DNA from 2 places in the Streptomyces sp. cg35 genome. Region 1 is predicted to be linked to the other one. Evidence: riboswitches for the same ligand, from Rfam matches in the RefSeq annotation. Region 1 holds a riboswitch; the other holds the start of a gene.
What was found. Region 1 has a riboswitch for glycine ahead of gcvT (glycine cleavage system aminomethyltransferase GcvT). Riboswitches for the same ligand answer to the same signal wherever they lie in the genome.
Positions count from the first base shown of each region.

Region 2: linked by a shared signal. The riboswitch ahead of gcvP (aminomethyl-transferring glycine dehydrogenase) and the one ahead of gcvT (glycine cleavage system aminomethyltransferase GcvT) in region 1 are both predicted to bind glycine.

Region 1 is NZ_CP191268.1:2,809,132-2,821,124, reverse strand. It holds gene ACQUQD_RS12890 (glycoside hydrolase family 25 protein) at 1-364, opposite strand, end outside; gene ACQUQD_RS12885 (L,D-transpeptidase) at 610-1,602, shown strand; gene ACQUQD_RS12880 (L-serine ammonia-lyase) at 1,618-2,988, opposite strand; gene glyA (serine hydroxymethyltransferase) at 3,154-4,419, opposite strand; gene gcvH (glycine cleavage system protein GcvH) at 4,426-4,803, opposite strand; gene gcvT (glycine cleavage system aminomethyltransferase GcvT) at 4,872-5,978, opposite strand; glycine riboswitch at 6,032-6,150, opposite strand; glycine riboswitch at 6,151-6,261, opposite strand; gene ACQUQD_RS12860 (AAA family ATPase) at 6,376-7,056, shown strand; gene ACQUQD_RS12855 (enhanced serine sensitivity protein SseB) at 7,097-7,873, shown strand; gene ACQUQD_RS12850 (enhanced serine sensitivity protein SseB C-terminal domain-containing protein) at 7,990-8,790, shown strand; gene ACQUQD_RS12845 (ABC transporter permease) at 9,224-10,222, shown strand; gene ACQUQD_RS12840 (ABC transporter substrate-binding protein) at 10,259-11,993, shown strand, end outside.
Region 2 is NZ_CP191268.1:7,504,186-7,516,178, reverse strand. It holds gene ACQUQD_RS34390 (substrate-binding and VWA domain-containing protein) at 1-1,747, shown strand, start outside; gene ACQUQD_RS34385 (glutamate-cysteine ligase family protein) at 1,754-3,274, opposite strand; gene ACQUQD_RS34380 (hypothetical protein) at 3,801-4,385, shown strand; gene ACQUQD_RS34375 (DUF5999 family protein) at 4,718-4,918, shown strand; gene gcvP (aminomethyl-transferring glycine dehydrogenase) at 4,989-7,874, opposite strand; glycine riboswitch at 8,060-8,155, opposite strand; gene ACQUQD_RS34365 (PRC-barrel domain-containing protein) at 8,270-8,644, shown strand; gene ACQUQD_RS34360 (DNA polymerase IV) at 8,663-10,075, opposite strand; gene ACQUQD_RS34355 (MerR family transcriptional regulator) at 10,122-10,742, opposite strand; gene ACQUQD_RS34350 (bifunctional nuclease family protein) at 10,936-11,409, opposite strand; gene ACQUQD_RS34345 (MerR family transcriptional regulator) at 11,496-11,993, opposite strand, start outside.

The sequences.
Region 1 (11,993 bases):
CGCGGTTGCAGTACAACATGACCCGGTGGTTCGGCCGCAGCCGCTTCACCTCCCGGATGAACTTGTCCTTCTCCGCGTTGCTCGCCCGCGAGCCGTCCCCGGTCGTCTCCCAGTCGACGGCCAGCAGATCACCGGCCCTCTCGGGGGCCTTGCTCACGAAGTACTCGGCCTGCGCCGTGAGGTTCCCCGGCCACAGGAAGTGGTAGAACCCGACGACGCAGCCGCCGTCGCGGGCCAGTCTGGTCTGCGCGGCCAGCCGCGGATTGACGTAACTGCGGCCCTCCGTCGCCTTGATGAGGACGAACGACAGGCCGTCCGTGTCGAACGTGGTCTGGTACGCGCTGACGTCGATACCGCGGATCATGCGGGCCTCCTGGTCGGTGGGGGCGACGAGATCGGCATACCCATCGTCGACGACCGGGCACCGCCGGCCCGTCATCTTCTCCGGCAGGCCAGAAGCCCGCCGTTTGCCCACCCGCAGTCTTGGAACACGCTTTACACAGAGGTACGCAACTACCGCGGCCCGCTGAGCTGTCTGAAAGGGAGTCGGAACAGGGAGAGTCGGCCCCGTCAGGGGCGCGCGGGGTGACGGAGAGAGCGGGGCAGTTCGTGGGACGGCGCAAGGGTGGCGGCATAGGGGTCGCGCTGGTGACGGTGCTGGCGCTGGCGGGCGTGAGCGCCTGCGGCGGGAGCGGCAGCAGCGACAAGGCGGGCGGGGACGACGGAAAGGCGTCGGGGAAGCCGAGCGCGAGCGCGTCGCCGTCGCCGACGAAGCCCAAGGGGCCGCCGATGCTCCTGGAGACGATCATGCCGCAGACCGGCACCACGGTCGGCGTGGCCATGCCGGTCTCGGTGGTCTTCACCGACCCGGTGGCCGCCAAGGCGCGCGCCTCCGTGGAGAAGCACATGAAGGTGAGCACCTCGCAGCCGGTCGAGGGCGCCTGGCACTGGTTCGGCGACAAGCGCGCCGACTGGCGTCCGAAGGAGTACTGGCCCTCCGGTACGCAGGTGAAGGTCGTCGCCGACATGGAGGGCGTCAGCAACGGCAACGGCCGCTACGGCGTGCACAGTTACACCCACACCTTCAAGGTCGGTGACGATGTGCGCGCCGACGTGTCCGTCACCGGACACACCATGAAGGTCACCAAGAACGGCTCGACGGTGCGCACCCTGTCGATCAACGCGGGCAGTGCCGAGTACCCCACGTGGAACGGCACGATGGCCGTCATCGACAAGCAGAAGGAGGTCCACATGACCTCCTGCAGCGTCGGCATCAGCTGTGACAAGGGCAGCGCCAACTACTACGACCTGACGCTGCCCTGGGACGTCCACCTCACCCAGTCCGGCACCTACGTCCACTACTCCACCGGCGACCCGAACCCGGGCAGCGGCAGCGCCCGCGGTTCCCACGGCTGCGTGCATCTGTCCATGTCGGACGCCAAGTGGTTCTACGACCAGGTCAAGCAGGGCGACCCGGTGACCATCTCCGGCTCCCCGCGCGCGAAGGCCCCGGCCGACAACGGCTACGCGGCCTTCAACCTGAGCTGGGACCAGTGGCTGTCGGGGAGCGCCTCGGGGGAGGGGACGAGCGCGGCCCTGTGAGGCCGCGCCCGGCCGTCAGCACTCGATGATGTTGACGGCGAGCCCGCCCCGCGCCGTCTCCTTGTACTTGACGCTCATGTCCGCGCCGGTGTCCTTCATGGTCTTGATGACCTTGTCGAGGGACACCTTGTGGGAGCCGTCGCCGCGCATCGCCATCTTCGCGGCGGTGACGGCCTTCACGGCGGCCATGCCGTTGCGCTCGATGCAGGGGATCTGGACGAGGCCGCCGACCGGATCGCAGGTCAGACCCAGGTTGTGCTCCATGCCGATCTCCGCCGCGTTCTCCACCTGCTCGGGGGAGCCGCCGAGGACCTCGGCGAGGGCGCCCGCCGCCATCGAGCAGGCCGAGCCGACCTCGCCCTGGCAGCCGACCTCGGCGCCGGAGATCGAGGCGTTCTCCTTGAAGAGCATGCCGATCGCCCCGGCGGAGAGGAGGAAGCGGACCACGCCCTCCTCGTCGGCCCCGGGCACGAAGTTGACGTAGTAGTGCAGGACCGCGGGGATGATGCCGGCCGCGCCGTTCGTCGGCGCAGTGACCACGCGGCCGCCCGCCGCGTTCTCCTCGTTCACCGCCATCGCGTAGAGGGTGATCCACTCCATGGCGTGGGCCAGCGGCTCGCCCTCGGCGCGCAGCTTGCGGGCCGAGCCGGCGGCGCGGCGGCGGACCTTGAGGCCGCCGGGCAGGATGCCCTCGCGGGACATGCCGCGCGACACGCACGCCTGCATCACGCGCCACAGCTCCAGCAGACCGGAGCGGATCTCGTCCTCGGTGCGCCAGGCCTTCTCGTTCTCCAGCATCAGCGCCGGGATGGACAGGCCGGTCTCGCGGGTGAGGCGGAGCAGCTCGTCGCCGGTGCGGAAGGGGTACTTGAGGACGGTGTCGTCGGGCACGATCGGGTTCTCGCCGGCCACGGCGTCCTCGTCGACGACGAAGCCGCCGCCCACCGAGTAGTACGTCTTCGAGAGCAGCTCGGTGCCCTCGGTGTCGTACGCCCACAGGGTCATGCCGTTGGCGTGGTAGGGCAGGGTCTCGCGGCGGTGCAGGATCAGGTCGTCGTCGAAGGAGAAGGCGATGTCGTGCACGCCGAGCAGACTGATCCGGCCCGATTCCTTGATCGTCTCCACCCGCTCGTCGGCGCGCTCGACGTCGACGGTGCGCGGGGACTCGCCCTCCAGGCCGAGCAGGACCGCCTTCGGGGTGCCGTGCCCGTGGCCGGTCGCGCCCAGCGAGCCGTACAGCTCGGCGCGTATCGAGGCGGTGTGGGCCAGCAGGCCCTCGTTCTTCAGGCGGCGCGCGAACATCCGCGCCGCGCGCATGGGGCCGACCGTGTGGGAGCTGGACGGGCCGATGCCGATCGAGAACAGGTCGAAGACCGAGATGGCCACGGTGGAACTCCAATGGTGGTTGGTAGACGCCGTTGTCTGCCGGGTCGTGCGGAACGTTCAGGAACACGGGCGGGGCACCGTGCGCGCTGGATGCTTCTGGTTCCAGTGTGCGCGGTGCCCCGGAAGTGTGTACGTACGCAAGGGTACGTAACTGCCTCTAAACCCTTACAGGCCGGGGTACAGCGGGTGCTTCTCGGCCAGAGCGGTCACCCGGGCCTTGAGGGCGGCCGCGTCGTAGGCCGGCTTGAGGGCCTCGGCGATCACGTCGGCGACCTCGCGGAAGTCCTCGGCGTCGAAGCCGCGGGTGGCGAGGGCCGGGGTGCCGATGCGCAGGCCGGAGGTGACCATCGGCGGGCGCGGGTCGTTCGGGACCGCGTTGCGGTTGACCGTGATGCCGACCTCGTGGAGGCGGTCCTCGGCCTGCTGGCCGTCGAGCTCGGAGTCGCGCAGGTCGACGAGGACCAGGTGCACGTCCGTGCCGCCGGAGAGCACGTTCACGCCGTTCGCGCGGGCGTCCTCGGAGGTCAGACGCTCGGCGAGGATGCGGGCACCCTCGACCGTGCGCTGCTGGCGCTCCTTGAAGTCCTCGCTCGCCGCGATCTTGAAGGAGACCGCCTTGGCGGCGATCACGTGCTCCAGGGGGCCGCCCTGGAAGCCCGGGAAGACCGAGGAGTTCAGCTTCTTCGCGAAGTCCTTCTTGGCGAGGATGATGCCGCCGCGCGGACCGCCGAGCGTCTTGTGCGTCGTGGACGTGACGACGTCGGCGTGCGGGACCGGGTTCGGGTGCAGGCCTGCGGCCACGAGGCCCGCGAAGTGCGCCATGTCGACCCACAGGTACGCCTCGACCTCGTCGGCGATGCGACGGAACTCGGCGAAGTCCAGCTGGCGCGGGTACGCCGACCAGCCCGCGATGATCACCTTGGGGCGGTGCTCCTTGGCGAGCGCCTCGACCTCGGCCATGTCGACCAGGCCGTTGTCGTCCACGTGGTACGGGACCACGTTGAACTGCTTGCCGGAGAAGTTCAGGCGCATGCCGTGCGTGAGGTGACCGCCGTGCGCCAGGTCCAGGCCGAGGATCGTGTCGCCCGGCGTGGCCAGCGCGAACAGGGCGGCCTGGTTCGCGGAGGCGCCCGAGTGGGGCTGCACGTTGGCGTACTCGGCGCCGAACAGCTCCTTGACCCGGTCGATCGCGATCTGCTCGGTGACGTCGACGTGCTCGCAGCCGCCGTAGTAGCGGCGGCCGGGGTAGCCCTCGGCGTACTTGTTGGTGAGGACCGAGCCCTGGGCCTCCATGACGGCGACCGGCGCGAAGTTCTCCGACGCGATCATTTCCAGCGTCGACTGCTGGCGGTGCAGCTCGGCGTCGACGGCCTTGGCCACGTCCGGGTCGAGCTCGTGCAGGGACTCGTTCAGTACGGACTTGTCGGACATCTTCGGTCAGCTCCCGGAGAACTCGGTGTACTCGTCGGCGGTGAGCAGGTCCTTCGGCTCCTCGGCGATCCGGACCTTGAACAGCCAGCCGCCCTCGAAGGGGGCCGAGTTCACCAGGGACGGGTCGTCGACGACGTCCTGGTTGGTCTCGGTGACCTCGCCGGACACGGGGGAGTACAGGTCGGAGACCGACTTGGTGGACTCCAGCTCGCCGCAGGTCTCGCCCGCGGTGATGGTGTCGCCGACCTCGGGGAGCTGGACGAACACGATGTCACCGAGCGCGTTGGCCGCGTGCTCCGTGATGCCGACCGTGGCGACGCCGTCCTCGACGGCCGACAGCCACTCGTGCTCCTTGCTGTAACGCAGCTGCTGGGGGTTGCTCATGATGCGAATTCTCCTGTACGCGGGACGGTGCTGGTGACAGTGGGGTGAGCGCTACGGGGTGGCGCGGGTTACTTCTGGCGCTTGTAGAACGGCAGCGCGACGACCTCGTAGGGCTCGTGCGTACCGCGGATGTCCACGCCGACACCCGCCGTGCCCGGCGCGGCGTGCCCGGCGTCGACGTAGGCCATGGCGATCGGCTTGCCGAGCGTCGGGGACGGGGCGCCGGAGGTGACCTCGCCGATCACCCGGCCGTCGTGGACGACCGGCATGCCCGCGCGCGGGACCCGGCGCCCCGCGGCGACCAGGCCGACGAGCTTGCGGGGCGGGGCGGTCTCGGCGCGCTCGGCGGCGGCCGTCAGCGCCTCGCGGCCCACGAAGTCGCCCTCCTTCTCGAACTTCACGACCCGGCCGAGGCCCGCGTCGAACGGCGTCAGCCCGGTGGTCAGCTCGTGCCCGTACAGCGGCATGCCCGCCTCCAGGCGCAGCGTGTCGCGGCAGGACAGGCCGCACGGGACGATGCCGTACTCCGCGCCCGCCTCGGTCAGCGCCTGCCACAGCTTCTCGGCGTCGGCGGGGGCGACGAACAGCTCGAAGCCGTCCTCGCCGGTGTAGCCGGTGCGCGCGATGAGCGCCTCGACACCGGCGACGGTGCCGGGCAGACCCGCGTAGTACTTCAGTCCGTCCAGGTCGGCGTCCGTGACGGACTTCACGATGGCGGGGGAGTGCGGGCCCTGCACGGCGATCAGCGCGTACGCGTCCCGGTCGTCGCGGACCTCGGCGTCGAACCCGGCGGCGCGCTCGGTCAGGGCGTCGAGGACGGTCTGCGCGTTGCCCGCGTTCGCGACGACCATGTACTCGGTCTCGGCGAGGCGGTAGACGATCAGGTCGTCGAGGATCCCGCCGTCCGCGCGGCAGATCATGGTGTAGCGGGCGCGGCCGACGCCGACCGTGGCGATGTTGCCCACGAGGGAGAAGTTCAGGAACGCGGCCGCGTCCGGCCCGGTGACCGTGATCTCGCCCATGTGGGACAGGTCGAAGAGCCCGGCCTTCGTACGCACCGCGTTGTGCTCGTCGCGCTCGCTGGCGTAGCGCAGCGGCATGTCCCAGCCGGCGAAGTCGGTCATCGTGGCGCCCAGCGAGCGATGCAGGGCGTCGAGGGCGGTGGTACGGGTCATGGCTGGTGCTCCCGGGCGTGACGGCGATGGCGAGGGGTCCCCCGTGGCGGAGGTCCTCCCCATCTGTCATCGGAACCTGAGAGGTTCGCCCCGACCACACGTACTGGTGGTCATGGCTTGCACCTTGGGTGGGGCCGCCGTGCTGGACGGACGGCCCGCTTTTCAGATGTGCCTCGCCCGCGCGGTACGGGGCCTGAGAGATTCAAGGGAGGAACTTGCTCCTTCGGCGTCCGGGTACCCGTATGTCTCGAGTAGGTGTCCGGAACTCTCCCGCGCGGATTCAAGCGGCCGGTATGCGGTTGTGTGCGCTTGGCGCGCACATCATTGCATGCCCGCCGAACGGGGAAACCCCTTGTAGGGCATTACCTTCTCTTTACACTTGGCGGGCAGGAGTGGCGTGACCGGAACGGGGAGGACGATCACGGTGCACAAGGCAGTCGTGGGGGCGTACGCGACGACGGCATCAGCCGTCACGGTGGTGCCGGGGGTGCGGGTGCCGCGGCAGCGTTCGGTGCGGGATCTTCGCGGGCGCGGCGGCCGTACGCCGCGCCGGATCGGGTTCGCGGCGGGCGACCTCGTCGTGCTGTCGGGGCTGCCGGGCAGCGGCAAGTCGACCCTGATGCGGCGGGCCGTCACGGTCGTGCGCATCGACTCCCAGGACACCCGGGAGCGCTGGGCCGCCCGGCTGCCGCGCGGCGTGCCGTACGCGCTCTACCGCCCGCTGGTCCGCATCGCGCACTACGTGGGCCTGCGGCGGGCGATGCACTCCGGCGCGAGCGTCGTCGTGCACGACTGCGGCACCCAGGCCTGGGTGCGCCGCTGGGTGATCCGCACGGCCCGGCGGCGCGGCGTCGCCGTCCATCTGGTGCTGCTCGACGTCCCGCCGCGGGCGGCGCTCGACGGGCAGCGGGAGCGGGGCCGCGGGGTGTCGCGGTACGCGTTCGCGCGGCACCGCCGGGCGGTGGGCGCGCTGGTGACGTCGACGGAGCGGGGCGAGCTGCCGGAGGGCATCGAGTCGGCGGTGCTGCTGGACCGGGCGGCGACCGACGCGCTCGGCGGGATCACGTTCCGGGAGTAGCCCCGCCGGGCCCGGCCGGCGACGCGTATCGTCGGCGGCTATGGAACACCCGGCACACCACGAGGGCGCCCACGCCCACCCGGCCCAGGGCTGGCCTGCGAACGAGCTGGAGGAGGTCCTCGCCGCGGCGCTCGGCGTCGACGGGGCGGGCGGCCGCATCGTCGAGGTCCTGGGCCGCAGCCCGATCTGGATCCCGCTGCCCCAGGGCGGCAGCGCCGCGAGCCGCGACCTCGATCTGCCCACGCTGGAGATCGAGGGACAGGCCTACGTCCCCGTCTTCAGCTCCGAGCAGCAGTTCATGCAGGTCACCGGCGGACGGATGGACTGCACCGTGGCCCCGGCCGCCGAGTTCGCGCGGGGACTGCCGGCCCAGGTCGGGCTCGCCCTGAACCCGGACGGCGCCGTCGGTGTCCCGCTGCCCCCGGCCGCCGTCGCCGAGCTGGCCCGCAGCGGCCGCACCCCGCTCGACGGCCCGTCCTCCGGCGGCCGCGTCGTCCTCTCCGAGCCGGACTGGCAGCACGACCCGGTGGACTTCCTGACGGCAGTGCGCGAGGAGTTCGCGGCGGCCGGCACCGTGCTGAGCGCCCGCCGCTGCCTCGCCGTCGTCGAGGACGGGGCCCCGTCCCTGTTCATCGGCGTGGAACTGACCCAGTGGGAGGGCTCCGCGCGCGACATCCCGCTGGACGCGCTGGGCCGTGCGCTGGGCCGGACGCCGGTCGGCTGGCCGGTGAACCTGGTCTTCCTCGACGTCACGCAGGACCCGGTCGCCGACTTCCTGCGCACCCGGGTACGCCCGTTCTACGTACAGGAACGGTGACCCCGTCCGTCAAGTCGGTGTCAGTAACGCCGCTTAAGCTGGTTTCATGACCTGACCGGGCGGCACTGTGCCCCCGGTCACGGCGAACACGGACGTTCACGAAGGGGCGGTTACGGGTGAGTGCGTCGGGCACGGCCGCGGCCGGACAGGTCGAGCACATGCTGCGCCAGGTGACTCCCGGGCGCTACGACGCGTACGAGGCGCTCCTCGCGGCCCTCGCCGACCCCGCGGCCGGACAGGTCTGGATGCTGCTCTGGCACGGCCAGGCCGGCTCGCCCGACGCCCAGTACGGGAACATGGACGTCGACGGATTCTCGTACGCCCCCTGCGTCACCTCCGCCCAGGAGCTGTCCGCGTCCGGCTGGTCGCGGGCCTACGAGGTGGTCGGCGGCGTCGACGCGGCCCGCACCCTCTACCCCGACCACTACGGCCTGTGGCTCAACCCGCACGCGCCCGGCGGCGGCGTCGGGGTGCCCTGGCTCGATCTGCGCCGCATCGCCGGCGGCCTCGACCGCCAGCCCGCCGGACCGCTGCGGCTGTCCGACCCGACCATCGAGATCCCGCAGTTCTACGCGGTCCTCGCGCAGAACGCGCACCGCACCACCGCGATCCGCTCGCTGCGCCGCGCCTGGGTGCAGCCCGCGCTCGGCGCCCCGTATCTCGCGATCGGCCTCGACGTCTACGACACGTCCCCGGCGTCCGTCGACTCCGTGCGGGCGATGATGCAGCAGTCCATCACGGCGGTGCCGGACGGACTGCCCGTCTCGACGGTCGCCATGTCCGACGAGTACGACCCGGTGGCGATGTGGCTGCGGGCCAATGCCCGGCCGTTCTACGACCGGGAGGCGCACGCGGCCCCCGCGGCGCCGGCCGGCGGGGGCTACGGCTACCCGCCGCCCTACGGCGCGTCCTACTGACCGGTCCCGCCCGCTGACCGGCCCGCTCGCCTCCTCCATCGGTTCCCGCCCGGTTCCCCGCTCAACTCCCCGCGTACGGCCGTGATTTCGAGTACGGGTGGGTTGGGGAGAGAAGCGCACATGTGGGCCCAATGTCCGACCTGGCGCCGCTTCCATCCCAACTGCCCACTGTCCGACCGTCGTTCACGGCCGTCCGGATAACGGAACACCCCTGACCGCATCACGTTTAGGCATCCTTTCAACGTGAGATCTGGCGGCTGATCGCACGCGCGTTGAAGACTCCCCGAATGCAGGGCCGTTCGGGCCCTTGTGCGAGTCGCCCGCGCCGGAGCCCGGTCCGCGGAGCAGCGGCATCCGCACCGCAGTCGAGTACGGGGCCGCCACAGCGGCAAGCGCGGGCCGGTCATCCCCGGCCGGGAAGGGGCAGTCACTCGTGACCGCACCGATCGAGACCACCGGAGCAGCGACCGAAGTGTCGCCGGAGGCGGTCCTTGCCGGGGCGGGGGCCGAGCGCATCGAAGGCCGGTCTCTCGGGCGGATCGCCTGGAACCGCTTCAAGAAGGACAAGATCGCTGTCGCCGGCGGCGTCATCGTCGTCCTGCTCATCCTCATCGCCGCCTTCGCGCGCCCCCTCCAGCACCTCTTCGGCCTCGACCCGAACACCTTCCACCAGGACCTCATCGACCCGACGACCTCGCTCCCCAAGGGCGGGCTCGGCGGCATGAGCGCCGACCACCCGCTGGGCGTGGAACCGAAGTTCGGGCGCGACATCCTCGCCCGCATCCTCGAGGGCTCCTGGGTCTCGCTCGTCGTCGCCTTCGGCGCCACCGTCCTGTCGAACGTCATCGGGGCGATCCTCGGCGTCGTCGCCGGGTACTACGGCGGCCGCGTCGACTCGATCATCAGCCGCATGATGGACACGTTCCTCGCGTTCCCGCTGCTGCTGTTCGCGATCTCGATCTCCGCGACGCTGCAGGGCGGCGCGTTCGGCCTGAACGGTCTGCCGCTGCACATCTGCGTCCTGATCTTCGTGATCGGCTTCTTCAACTGGCCCTATCTGGGCCGGATCGTGCGCGGCCAGACCCTGGCGCTGCGCGAGCGGGAGTTCGTGGACGCCGCGCGGGGCATGGGTGCCCGCGGCCCGTACATCCTCTTCCGCGAACTGATGCCGAACCTGGTCGGCCCGATCATCGTCTACTCGACGCTGCTGATCCCGACCAACATCATCTTCGAGGCGTCCCTCAGCTTCCTCGGCGTGGGCATCCAGCCGCCGCAGGCCTCCTGGGGCGGCATGCTCAACCAGGCCGTCGACTACTTCCAGGTCGATCCGCAGTACATGATCGTTCCGGGCCTCGCCATCTTCGTCACCGTGCTGGCGTTCAACCTGCTCGGTGACGGTCTCCGCGACGCTCTCGACCCGCGCAGCCGCTGACCCCGGCCACTTCGAGAGCTCCACAAGTTTCCGACAATGGAGGGGAATTCGACCATCATGCGAAGGTCATCAATCGCCGCGGTCGCGGCCATCGGCAGCGTCAGCCTGCTGCTCGCCGGCTGCAGCAAGGCAGACGACGGCTCGGACGACAACGCGAAGTCGGCCGGTGCGAACGCCGCCACGAAGGACGTCGTCAACGCCTCCACGAAGAAGGGCGGCACGGTCACCTACGCGATGTCGGACGTCCCCGACTCGTTCGACCCGGGCAACACGTACTACGCCTACATGTACAACTTCAGCCGGCTGTACGCCCGCCCGCTGATGACGTTCAAGCCCGACGCGGGGGAGAAGGGCAACACGCTCGTCCCCGACCTCGCCTCGGCGCCCGGCAAGTCCTCGGACGGCGGCAAGACCTGGACGTACACGATCCGCAAGGGTCTGGAGTACCAGGACGGCACGCCGATCACGTCCAAGGACGTCAAGTACGCCGTCGAGCGCTCGAACTTCGCGCGTGACGTGCTCTCGCTCGGCCCCAACTACTTCCAGCAGTTCCTCAAGGACGGCGACAAGTACAAGGGCCCCTACAAGGACAAGAGCGACGAGGGCCTGAAGTCCATCGAGACGCCGGACGACAACACGATCGTCTTCCATCTCAACCAGGCCTTCCAGGAGTTCGACTACCTGGTCGCCACCCCGCAGACCGCGCCGGTGCCGAAGGCCAAGGACGACGGCATCGACTACGTCAAGCACATCGTCTCCTCGGGCTCGTACCAGTTCCAGAGCTACCAGGAGGGCAAGCAGGCCGTCCTGGTCCGCAACAAGAACTTCGACCCGAAGACGGACCCGCTGCGCAAGCAGTACCCGGACAAGATCGTCGTCAACCTGAAGGTCAACCAGCAGACGATCGACAAGGACCTGCAGTCCGGCGACACCCTGATCGACCTGCAGGGCAAGGGCGTCGACACGCAGACCCAGGCGCAGCTGGTCAACGACAAGTCGAAGATGGCGAACACGGACAACGCCTACGGCGGCCGTCTCGTCTACGCGGCGATCAACACCAAGCTGAAGCCCTTCACGAACGTCGAGTGCCGCAAGGCCGTCGAGTACGCGATCGACAAGGTCTCGGTGCAGACCGCGCAGGGCGGCCCGATCCGCGGTGACATCGCCACCACGGTGCTGCCCCCGGACATCACGGGCTACGCCAAGGAAGACGTCTACGCCACCAGCGGCAACAAGGGTGACGTGGCCAAGGCCAAGGACGCCCTGAAGGCCTGCGGCGAGAAGAAGATCAACACCACGATCACGGCGCGCAGCGACCGTGACGAAGAGGTCTCCGGCGCCCAGGCGCTCATCGAGTCGCTGAAGAAGGTCGGCATCAACGCCAGCCTGAAGCAGTACCCGTCGGGCAAGTACTTCACCGACTACGCCGGTGTCCCGAAGTTCAACCAGAAGAACAACGTCGGCATCATCATGATGCAGTGGGGCGCCGACTGGCCGTCCGGCTACGGCTTCCTGCAGCAGATCCTGAACAGCAAGGCGGTCGGCCAGTCCGGCAACACCGCCCTGTCGGAGCTCGACGACAAGAAGGTCGACTCGATGCTCGCCGAGGCCATCGGGACGCCCGACGAGGCCAAGCGCAACGAGCTGTACGCGCAGGTCGACAAGCAGGCCATGGAGGACGCGGCGCTCGTTCCGCTGACCTACTTCAAGGTCCTGCTGTACCGCTCGCCGTACGCCACCAACCTGGTGTCCACGGCCGCCTTCAGCGGGC
Region 2 (11,993 bases), 4.7 Mb from region 1:
CGACGAGTACGGGACGGCCACGGCCGACCCGCGTCCCCGTTCGCGGGGACGCACGGTGGCCATCGCGACGGCCCTCGTGCTCGTCGTCGCGGCCGGCACGGCCCTGGCGGTCCGCAGCGACCTCCTCGACCTCGGCGACTCCTGCGGCGACAAGGTGCACCTCGACGTCGTCGCCTCGCCGGACGTGGCACCCGCGCTGCAGGACGCGGCCGACCACGCCCGCGAGAAGAAGGTCACCTCGGACGGCAACTGCCTCGACGTCACCGTCACCGGCCGCGAGTCGTACAAGGTCGCCGACGCGCTGCGCGCGGGCAAGGGCAGACCCGACTACCAGGTGTGGGTGCCGGATTCGGACCTGTGGATCCAGCGGGTCGAGCAGAACGCGAAGGCGACCCAGCTCACGGCTGCCGGGGACATCGCCACGTCGCCGATCGGCGTCGGCATGGTGCCGTCGGCCGCCAAGGCCTTCGGCTGGCCCGACAAGACGTACAGCTGGACCCAGTTGACGGGCGCCGCGATGGAGGACGACAAGCTGCGCCTGGGCGCCGCCGATCCCGCCCGCAGCTCCACCGGTCTGCTCGCGCTCACCAAGCTGGCGGGCGCCGCGAAGAAGTCCGGCGACGACGGCACCCAGGCCGCTGCCATGGCGAAGGTGCTCTCACAGCGCACGTCCGACAGCGACGGGCAGCTGATGGACACGGTGGCCCGCGACGGCTCCGGCACCGAGCAGGGCAACCCGCGCCGCAACGAGGCACTGATCCTCTCCGAGCAGGCCGCCTTCGCGCACAACGCCGAGGCCGGCGACGGCGGCGCCCTCGACCTCTTCTACCCGAAGGACGGCTCGCCCGAGCTGAACTACCCCTTCTCCCTGGTCGACGAGTCCGCCCTGAGCACCGACGAGAGCCGCGCCGCCGTCCGCTTCATGACCCTGCTCGGCGCCCCCGACGGCCGGTCCGTCCTGGAGCGGCACGGCTTTCGCACCGAGGGCGGCTCCTCACCCGACACGGTCGCGACGGAGGCCGGCGCCCGCTCCCCGCAGCCGTACGCGGAGCCCACCTCGCAGCCGCCCGGCGAGGCGGACATCGAGGAGACCCTCGGCATGTGGACGATCACCGTGCAGAGCGCCCGCATCAGCACGGTCGTGGACGCCTCGGCCTCCATGTCCAACCTGGTGCCGGGCCGCGGCGAGTCCCGGATGGAGGTGACGAAGGCGTCGATGCTCGCGGCCCTGTCGACGTTCACGCCGGAGGACGAGATCGGCCTGTGGGAGTTCTCGACCCTGCTCGACGGCGACCGCGACTACAAGGAGCTGGTCCCGACCGAGCGCCTCGGCGACCGCAAGGGCTCGGGCACCCAGCGCGACAAGCTGTCCGCCGCGTTCACCTCCCTGCAGCCCGTCCCGGGCGGAGCGACCGGCCTCTACGACACGACGCTCGCCGCCTACAAGAAGGCCACGTCGTCGTACAAGAGCGGCAAGTTCAACGCCGTGGTCGTCGTCACCGACGGCGTCAACCAGGACCCGGGCTCGATGTCCCGCAGCAGCCTCATCTCCCAGCTGGAGACCCTGACCGACCGCGAGCACCCGGTGCCGCTGATCGCCATCGCCGTCGGCCCGGACACCGACAAGGACGAGATCGAGCAGATCGCCGAGGCGACGGGCGGCTCGGGGCACCAGGTCAGCGACCCGGCCGACATCCAGCAGGTGATCCTCAAGGCCATCGTCCAGGCGGGCGCGAAGAGCAACTGAGCCGCGTCAGCCGAGCCGGACGGCCGGCTCCGGCAGCCCGACGGGCCAGGTGTGCACGGGCTCGCCCAGGTGCATCAGCTCGGCGTACCGGCGCGTGGTCGCCGCGAGCGCCGCGTCACGCGCCAGGCCGCTCTCCAGTGCGCGGTGGTACGTCGCGGCCTGCCAGGCAGCTCCGTTGGTGCGCCGCGCACACCGCTCCTCGATCACGCCCAGATAGTGGTCCCGGTCGGCGGGTTCGACACCCCACGCGTCGAGCCCGGCGGCCGCGAGCGGCAGCAGCTCGTCCCGGACGAGGCTGACGGCCGGCACCAGTTCCGTGCCCCCGAACCGGCCCCGGCGCGGCCACTCCAGGCGCGCGTCGATCCCGTACCGGCACGCGGTGTCGAAGTTGCGGGCGGCCGCGTCGAAGGAGAGCCGCGACCACACGGGCCGCGCGTCCTCGGCCAGGGCCCGTACGACGCCGTAGTAGAAGGCGACGTTGGCGATGACGTCGGTGACGGTGGGCCCCGCGGGCAGCACCCGGTTCTCGACGCGCAGGTGCGGGACGCCGTCGGCGATGCCGTAGACGGGCCGGTTCCAGCGGTACACGGTCCCGTTGTGCAGGACGAGTTCGGCGAGGCTCGGCACACCGCCCTTGTCGAGGACGTCCAGGGGCCGCTCCTCGTCCAGGATCGGCAGCAGCGGCGGGAAGTACCGCACGTTCTCCTCGAAGAGGTCGTACGCCGACTCGATCCACCGCTCCCCGAACCAGGTCCGCGGCCGGACCCCCTGGGCCTGGAGCTCGGGCGACCGGGTGTCGGTGGACTGCTGGAACAGCGGGGGCCGCGACTCGCGCCACAGCTCACGCCCGAACAGGAACGGCGAGTTGGCCCCCAGCGCGATCTGCACCGCGGCGACCGCCTGCGCCGCGTTCCACACATCGGCGAACCGGCCCGGCGTGACCTGGAGGTGCAACTGCACGGACGTGCAGGCGGCTTCGGGCGCTATCGACGAGGACGTGCAGGTCAGCCGCTCGACGCCCTCGATGTCGAGCACGAAGTCCTCGCCGCGCGCGGCCACGATCTGGTCGTTGAGCAGGGTGTACCGGTCGACGTCCGACAGGTTCGCGGAGACGAGATCGTCCGCGCCCAGGGTCGGCAGAATGCCGATCATCACGATTCCCGCGTCGACCTCGTTGGCCTTGCGATGGGCATAGCCCAGTCCCGTGCGCAGCTCCTCCGCCAGCTGATCGAGAACGCGGCCGCCGAGCCGGTGCGGGGCGATATTCACTTCGAGATTGAACATCGCGAGTTCCGTTTGGAAATCCCGGCTCGCGATCCGCTCGAGTACTTCCGCATTCATCATTCTCGGCATCCCGTCGGGCCCGGCGAGATTCAGCTCGATCTCCAGCCCCATGAGATTCCTGGGCCGGTCGAACCGCTTCTCGTCCAGCAGTCGCTCGAGCCCCACGAGACACTCTTTGAGCTTGTCCCGGTAGCGCCGGCGGTCGGCCAGGTCGACCGCGCCCGCAACGACCTTCTCCCCCATGGAAGCGTCCCTCCTCGCACGGGCAGCCCGACGATCCGGCCGCGTGTCACGGTGGATGATGCCCCGGCAATGTGATCGATAACGCCCCGCGCGGGTCCACGGAGCAGTACGCTCAGAGCGGTTACCCTGCGGCACATTCCCTAGGCATGCGGCTTTTTGCAGATTCATCTACGGAACCCTGGTGAAAAACGCCGACGAGAATCGGCCGACCGCTCACTCGAAAGACATCGAGGTCACGCGGGGCTCGCTCACGGAAAAGTGGATGGACGTCGACAAAACGGCGCCGGGATGACGGCCGAATAGCACCTTGCGCAACCTGTCCGCGCAGGCAGCCGAAACATCATGTGAACACACGTCGTATAAACTCCGCGAACGAGACAGAGAGTTGGCGCACGTGGCCGAGGCCCCCGCCCCCTCTGGCCCGCGTACTTCTGCACGCTCCCGCGCACCACGCAGCAGACAGCGCCGTCCGCTCGTCCCGCACCGCCCTCGCACCACGTGCCTGTCGAATGAGAGGCGACCCACCATGCCGCTGCATGTTCCCCCGGCTCCCGCGCCCGCTCTCCGCAGCGTCCTCACGGCCCTCGGTTCCCCCACCGCCGTCCGTGAGGCCCGTACCCCTTCCCTGCGCGCCGCGCAGGGACCGGCAAGTCCCGAACTCCCTTTGCCCGTCCATGTGTTGGACCGCATCACCGATGCCACCGGACCGTCGCCCGCCCGCCTCACCGGCTGGCGCTTCCTGGTCCGCTGCTCGGACCGCGCCGTCGCCGCGGCCGACACGATGCTCACCCCGGACGGCTGGACCTTCTCCCATTTCTTCGAAGGCCCCTACGTGACGTCCACCGAGCGCGCCCTGCGCCAGGCGGAGTCCCTGCCGGGGATCTACCAGCCACGGCTGCTCTCGGTGCCGGAGCTGTACATGCTCACCCTGTGGCTGCACAAGGACCACACCGCCGACGCGGCGAGCGGGCACCCGGCGGCCGACGACATCCTGGTCCCGCTCGCACCGGCGCCGCCCGGCATCGCGGCCCATCGCCCGCACCGCGTGGCGGAACTGCTGCCGGTCCTCGCTCTGCGACTGACGCCACCACGGGCCGCCCTGCTCGCCTGACCCGACAGCAAGAACCACGGAACACGCCTCGCCGTTCCGACGCCGTGCCCCGCACCGCCCGGTCGCGGGGCACAGCTCTGCCCGACCGGACTAGCCCGGTCCGACCACCCCGAACCACCCGAAGGGACAGTGCAATTGGGCTGAACCGTCCGCACGGGTGACGCGTCTCCATCCAGTGAGGACCGCTGCAACGAAATCCCTGCGGAATGACGCCCGCAGGGCAACACTGGGTTCGGACCGACTGAATACGGGGGGCGGCCATGAAGAAGACTTCGAGCCGCAGCACAGACAGCACCGTCATCGAGATCACTACGCAGCGAAAGATCCCATCCATGTGCCAGCACCAGCCGTCGTGCCCCACAGCAGAATCCGCGGACAGGGAGGCCGCGCTCCCTGTGGCTCACCACCCGGAGCAGGGCTGGAGCCTCCTGTGCAACGGCGTCCTGCTCTTCGAGGACACCGGTGAACTGCTGCCCAACGGCACGATCATCGCGCCGCACCGCCCGCTGGGCGCCGTGGTGACAGCCGCCTGAGGCCTTCAGTACCGAGCAGAACCGCGCGACCGGCCGCACACGGCGGCCGGTCGCGCGGTCACGTCGGACCTCACGCCTCGTAGGCGTCCATGGGCGGGCACGAGCACACCAGGTTGCGGTCACCGAAGGCCTGGTCGATCCGGCGCACCGGCGGCCAGTACTTGTCGGAGGCGGCGACCCCGGCGGGGAAGACCGCCTCCTCGCGGCTGTACGCGTGCTCCCACTCTCCGCCGAGCATCCCGGCCGTGTGCGGAGCGTTCCGCAGCGGGTTGTCGTCCGCCGGCCACTGCCCGGAGGCGACCCGCTCGATCTCCCCGCGAATGGCGATCATCGCCTCGCAGAACCGGTCGAGCTCCCCGATGTCCTCGCTCTCGGTCGGCTCGATCATCAGCGTCCCGGCAACCGGGAACGACATGGTCGGCGCGTGGAACCCGTAGTCGATCAGGCGCTTGGCGATGTCGTCGACACTGACCCCGGTCGCCTTGCTGAGCGGCCGCAGGTCGATGATGCACTCGTGCGCGACGAGACCGCCGGGCCCGGTGTAGAGCACGGGGAAGTGCGGCTCGAGCCGCTTGGCGATGTAGTTCGCGGAGAGCACGGCGACCTGCGTCGCCCGCTTCAGCCCCTCGCCGCCCATGAGCCGCACGTACGACCACGAGATCGGCAGGATCCCGGCGGAGCCCCACGGCGCTGCCGAGATCGGCCCGACACCGGTCTCCGGACCGGCGGCCGGCTGCAGCGGGTGGTTCGGCAGGTACGGCGCGAGGTGGGCGCGCACACCGACCGGGCCGACGCCCGGACCGCCGCCGCCGTGCGGGATGCAGAACGTCTTGTGCAGGTTCAGGTGCGAGACGTCGCCGCCGAAGTGCCCCGGCTTGGCGAGCCCCACCAGCGCGTTGAGGTTCGCCCCGTCGACGTACACCTGACCGCCGGCATCGTGCACGGCGGCGCAGATGTCGGCGACGTGCTCCTCGAAGACACCGTGCGTCGACGGGTACGTGATCATGAGGACGGACAGCTGCTCGGCGTACTGCTCGATCTTGGCGCGCAGGTCCTCGACGTCGATCTCGCCGTCGTCGGCGGTCTTCACGACGACGACCTTCATCCCGGCCATCACGGCACTGGCCGCGTTGGTGCCGTGCGCGGACGACGGGATGAGGCACACCGTGCGCTGCTCGTCGCCGTTGGCCCGGTGGTAGCCGCGCACCGCCAGCAGACCCGCGAGCTCGCCCTGCGAGCCGGCGTTCGGCTGCAACGACACCTTGTCGTAGCCGGTGACCTCGGCGAGGCGCTCCTCCAGCTCACGGATGAGCGTGAGGTAGCCCTGCGCCTGCTCGGCCGGCACGAAGGGGTGCAGCTGCCCGAACTCGGGCCAGGTGACCGGCTCCATCTCCGTCGTCGCGTTGAGCTTCATCGTGCAGGAGCCCAGCGGGATCATGCCGCGGTCGAGCGCGTAGTCGCGGTCGGCGAGCTTGCGCAGGTAGCGCAGCATCGCGGTCTCGGAGCGGTGCTGGTGGAAGACCGGGTGGGTCAGGATCTCGTCACCGCGCAGCAGCCCCTCGGGCAGCGCCTCGGCGACCTCGGCGTCCAGCGCCTCGATGTCCGCGTCGACCCCGAACGCGCCCCACACGGCGGCCAGTTGGTCGCGCGTCGTGGTCTCGTCGCAGGCCATCGACACCTGGTCGGCGTCGACGAGCCGCAGGTTCACCCCGGCCTCACGGGCGGCGCCGACGACCTCCGCGGCACGGCCCGGCACCCGGACCGTCACGGTGTCGAAGTACGCCCCGTGCACGACCTCGACGCCGCCCGCCGTCAGACCGGCGGCCAGCAGCGTGGCGTAGCGATGGGTGCGCTGCGCGATGGACCTCAGGCCGTCCGGACCGTGGTAGACGGCGTACATGCCGGCCATGACGGCGAGCAGCACCTGAGCCGTACAGATGTTGCTCGTGGCCTTCTCGCGCCGGATGTGCTGCTCACGCGTCTGCAGCGCGAGCCGGTACGCCTTGTTCCCGTCGGCGTCGACGGACACCCCGACGAGCCGCCCGGGCAGGGACCGCGCGAACTTCTCCCGTACGGCCATGTAGCCGGCGTGCGGGCCGCCGAAGCCCATCGGGACACCGAAGCGCTGGGTCGTGCCGACGGCGATGTCCGCGCCCAGCTCGCCCGGCGAGGTCAACAGCGTCAGAGCGAGAAGATCGGCGGCGACGGTGACGACGGCGCCCAGCTCGTGCGCCTGGTCGATCACCGGCTTGATGTCGCGCACGGCACCGGAGGCCCCCGGGTACTGCACGAGCACACCCACGACACCGCGCTCGGCGACCTCGGCGGGGATGCCGTCGCTCAGGTCGGCGACGACGATCTCGACACCGGTCGGCTCGGCGCGGGTCCGGATGACGGCGACGGTCTGCGGCAGCGCGTCCGCGTCGACGACGTACACGCCGTCCTTGACCTTGCCGATGCGCCGCGACAGCGCCATGGCCTCGGCGGCGGCCGTGCCCTCGTCGAGGAGGGAGGCACCGGAGGTCGGCAGCCCCGTCAGCTCGGCGACCATCGTCTGGAAGTTGAGCAGCGCCTCGAGGCGGCCCTGCGAGATCTCCGGCTGGTACGGCGTGTAGGCCGTGTACCAGGACGGGTTCTCCATGACGTTGCGCAGGATCACGGGCGGCGTGAAGGTGCCGTAGTAGCCGAGCCCGATCATCGAGCCGAGCACCTGGTTGCGGTCGGCGAGGGAGCGGAGCTCGGCGAGCACCTCGGCCTCGGTCCGGGCGGCCGGCAGCGCCAGCGCCTCGGCGCTCTTGATCACATCCGGCACCGCGGCCGCCGTCAGCTCGTCGAGCGAGCCATAGCCGACCTGCGCGAGCATCTTGGCCTGAGCGGCGTCGTCCGGACCGATGTGGCGCTGCTCGAAGGGGATTCCCTGCTCCAGCGCGGAGAGCGGAATACGGTTGGCGGTCATTGCGGAGGCCTCCTGGTCACCCGGACCTGCGAGGGGCACCACGGCGTGGGTGCCCGGACGGCCTCCCCCTCTGTCATCTCAACCTGAGAGCTTCACCGGTCCGCCCCGCACGATCACGGAACACACCGGTTTTCACCGTCGGTGAGAGCGGAAAACGTGCACCCCGCCCTGCTTTCCAGAGTGACCTCGTCCGTGCGGTACAGGGGCCTGAGAGATTCCGGGGAGGAGTTGCTCCTTCGGCGCCTCCGACGACGATCGGAGGACTCTCCCGCACGGGGTCAGCAGCCGTCTGCCAGCCTACCAGCGGCGACATGACCGGAACCCTCGAGTGGCCGCCTTCCCCAATGTGCTCTTTCGTAGTGCTTACAGACGAGTTGCGAGCAGCTGGAGGGCCCGTGCACACCGACGTCGACCCGCGCAACCTGATCGGCCGCAAGGCGTTCGACCGCAACGGAACCAAGATCGGCACGATCGACGAGGTCTACCTCGACGACGCCACGGGCGTCCCGGAATGGGCGGCGATACGGACGGGCCTCTTCAGCCGCGACGCCTTCGTCCCGCTGGAGCCCAGCGAACTGGTCGACGGCGCCCTCCGTGTCCCCTTCGAACGCTCCCTGATCAAGGACTCCCCCGACTTCGGCGTGGGCCGCCACCTCTCCCCCGAGCAGGAACTCCAGCTCTACCACCACTACGGTCTCGACATCACGGCCCCGCAGTCCCCGGACGTCCTGTTCGGCCGCATTGCGGGGGCGGACGAGGACCCCACCTGAGAGCGCCGTTCGCTAGGGTCAGGCGCTCGACACCGGTCTCTCCACTGGTCTCTCTACTGGTCTCTCCACCAACGGCAGGGGCTCCGCGGGCTCCAGCAGGGGATCGTCGACGAGGAACGTCCTGACCCGTCCGGGCCCGGCCGAGTACGGCGTCTCGAACCGTACGGTCACCCGCCCGAGCCCGCTCCCCTGCACCCACCCGGCGCCGAACTCGGCATGCCGCACATCGTGCCCGGCCATCCACCGCCGCTCGACGGGCTCGGCGACCGTCTCCTCGACCTCCTCCGGGCTCACCGCCCGCGCGTCCTCCGCCTGGTCCGCGGCCTCTTCCGAGGCGGCCTGTGCCTCCTGGGCCGCCTGCGCCGCCTGCGCGAACAGGTCCTCCTGCGTGAAGTCGGCGAGCCCGCTCACCCCGACCCCGAGCAACCGCACGCCGCCCGTCGTGTCCACGGACTCCAGCAGCCGCGCGGCGGCCTCCCGGACCACCCCCGGATCGTCCGTCGGCCCGCGCAGCGTCTCGGACCGCGTCAGGGTCGAGAAGTCGTAGCGCCGCACCTTCAGGACCACGGTCCGCCCGGACCGCTCGGCGGCCCGCAACCGCTCCACGCAGCGGTCGGCGAGCCGCTGCACCTCCATACGGACGCGCACGCGGTCATGAATGTCCACGTCGTACGTGTCCTCGACCGACACGGACTTGGAATCCCGCTCGGCGACGACGGGCCGGTCGTCGTGCGCCAGCGCCATGGCGTACAGATGCCCGCCGTGCGACTTGCCCAGCAGCCGCACCAGCTCGTCCTCTCCCGCCTCGGCGATCTCCGCCACGGTGAGGATCCCGGCCCGCCGCAGATGGTCCCCGGTCGCCGGCCCGACACCCGGCAGGATCCGTACGGACTTCGGCCCGAGCAGCGCCCGCTCGGTCCCCGGCCGTATCAGCATCAGCCCGTCCGGCTTGGCCTCCTCCGACGCGATCTTGGCCAGCATCTTGGAGGCGGCGATCCCGACCGACCCGGTCAGCCCGGTCACGCGCCGGATGTCCGTCCGCAGCCGCAAGCCGACGGCCTCGGCGGAAGCCTCGTCCCAGGCCACCTCACCGGCCTCCAGATCGACGAACGCCTCGTCCAGGCTCAGCGGCTCCACCAGCGGCGAAAGCTCCCTCAGGAGCCCCATCACCTGCTCGCTGACCTCCCGGTACAGCCGGAACCGCGGCACGAGGTACGCGGCGTTCGGAGCGAGCCGGCGCGCCTGGCCCATCGGCATGGCCGAATGCACCCCGAACCTGCGCGCTTCGTACGACGCGGTGGCCACCACACCACGCGGCCCGAGCCCGCCCACGACGACCGCTTTCCCGCGCAGGCTCGGCTTCGCCGCCTGCTCGGCAGAGGCGTAGAAGGCATCCATGTCGAGATGCAGGATCGTCGGCGCGGCTCTCACGTCACCGATGCTGCCTCACGCCACTGACAACGCGGCCGCACGACCGTCACACGGCCCTGTTGCGCCGCCTCGCGAGCTCGTCCGCGGGATTGTGCCCGACGAGCGTCTCCCCGGTGTCCACCCGCTCCCCGTGCAGCTGCGACAGGGCGCTCTCCACGTCCCGCCAGACCACGCCCACGGCGATCCCGAAGATCCCCTGACCGCCCTGGAGCAGCTCGTGCACCTCGGTCGGCGACGTGCACTCGTAGACGGTCGCGCCGTCGCTCATGAGGGTCATGCGCTCCAGGTCCCTGAAGCCCCGCTCGCGCAGATGCTGCACAGCGGTGCGAATGTTCTGCAGCGAGACACCCGTGTCCAGGAAACGCTTGACGACCTTCAGGACGACGACGTCCCGGAAGCTGTACAGACGCTGTGTCCCCGACCCGTACGCGGGCCGCACACTCGGCTCGACAAGGCCGGTTCTCGCCCAGTAGTCGAGCTGTCGATAGGTGATGCCGGCCGCCGCGCACGCGGTCGGACCCCGGTATCCGATCTGCTCGGAAGTCGCTTCGCCGCTCTCCCCCGCCACCGCAGACACTGCCTGCGGGCGCTGCGGAGTGTGATCGGCCGCGCTGCCGTGAAACGAGTACGGACCGCCCGTCGCCGTACCGTCGCCGCTGCTTCTCACGCCGACCTCCTCATTGACCTGCCTTCTCGACGGTAGGCAGTCACAAGGGGTGCGTCAACGAACGCCACACTCGCCACGCCGAGTGATAATCACCCTACGAGTGGTTTCCCGTATCCCGCCGCCGGGAAAGGCTAGCCGAATGCGCCGAGGCGGCCGCCCCTCGGGCGACCGCCTCATGGTCATTGTGTGCCGATCACTGGCTATTGGTCCCGAAGTCCTCGGGCGAGATCTGGTCCAGGAACTCGCGGAACTTCTCCACTTCGTCCTCCTGCTCGTCCGGGATCGCGATCCCGGCGTCGTCCAGGACTCCGTCGCTGCCGAAGATCGGGGTCCCGGTGCGCAGCGCGAGCGCTATGGCATCGGACGGGCGGGCGCTGACCTCGACGCCGCTCGCGAACACCAGCTCCGCGTAGAAGACACCCTCCCGCAGGTCCGTGATGCGTACTTCGGTGAGCTCCTGACCGACCGCTTCGAGCACGTCCTTGAACAGGTCGTGCGTCAGCGGACGCGCGGGGGCCATGCCCTGCTGGGCGAAGGCGATCGCCGTCGCCTCCCCCGGTCCGATCCAGATGGGAAGGTAACGGTCGCCTCCCACTTCACGCAGGAGCACGATCGGCTGGTTGGAGGGCATTTCGACCCGGACACCTACGACGTCGAGCTCGTTCACACAGCAACCCTAGGACGTGCCCGGCCGGTTTGGGTAGTCGGGCATGCGCCGGGGACCGGGCCCACGGCACTCGCCCGCCCCTGCGATCAGGGCAGACGGACCCCGAGTGCGGTCTGCACGAGTGCGGCATGCAGCCGTACGGTCAGGCCCGCCAGCTCCTTGGCCCGCGCCTGCGCGAGGGCCCTGGTCTGCGGATTGCGGTGCACCTTGAGCGGTGCGACGACCGAGTCCACGAGCCCGGCCTCACGGTCCGCGGCCGCCCGCATGACCCGCAGATGCCGGGGCTCGATACCGAACCGGCCCAACTCACCCACCAGCTCGGCGACGGATACGGCCGCGGCGTCGTAACCGCCGTCCGGCAACGGGGCGATGAGCCCGTACGACTCCCACTCGTCGAGCTCCCCCTCGCCGATCCCCACGGCGGCGAGCAGCTCGTCCCGGCCGACGCGAGCGGCGGTGGGGCCGTCCCCGGCGTCGTCCGCGGCGTCGCCGGGCCGTCCGGGAGCGGGCACGGGCAGGGGCTCGCCCCGCTCCAGGGCGTCGAGCTGCTCCTTGATGACCTTCAGGGGCAGGTAGTGGTCACG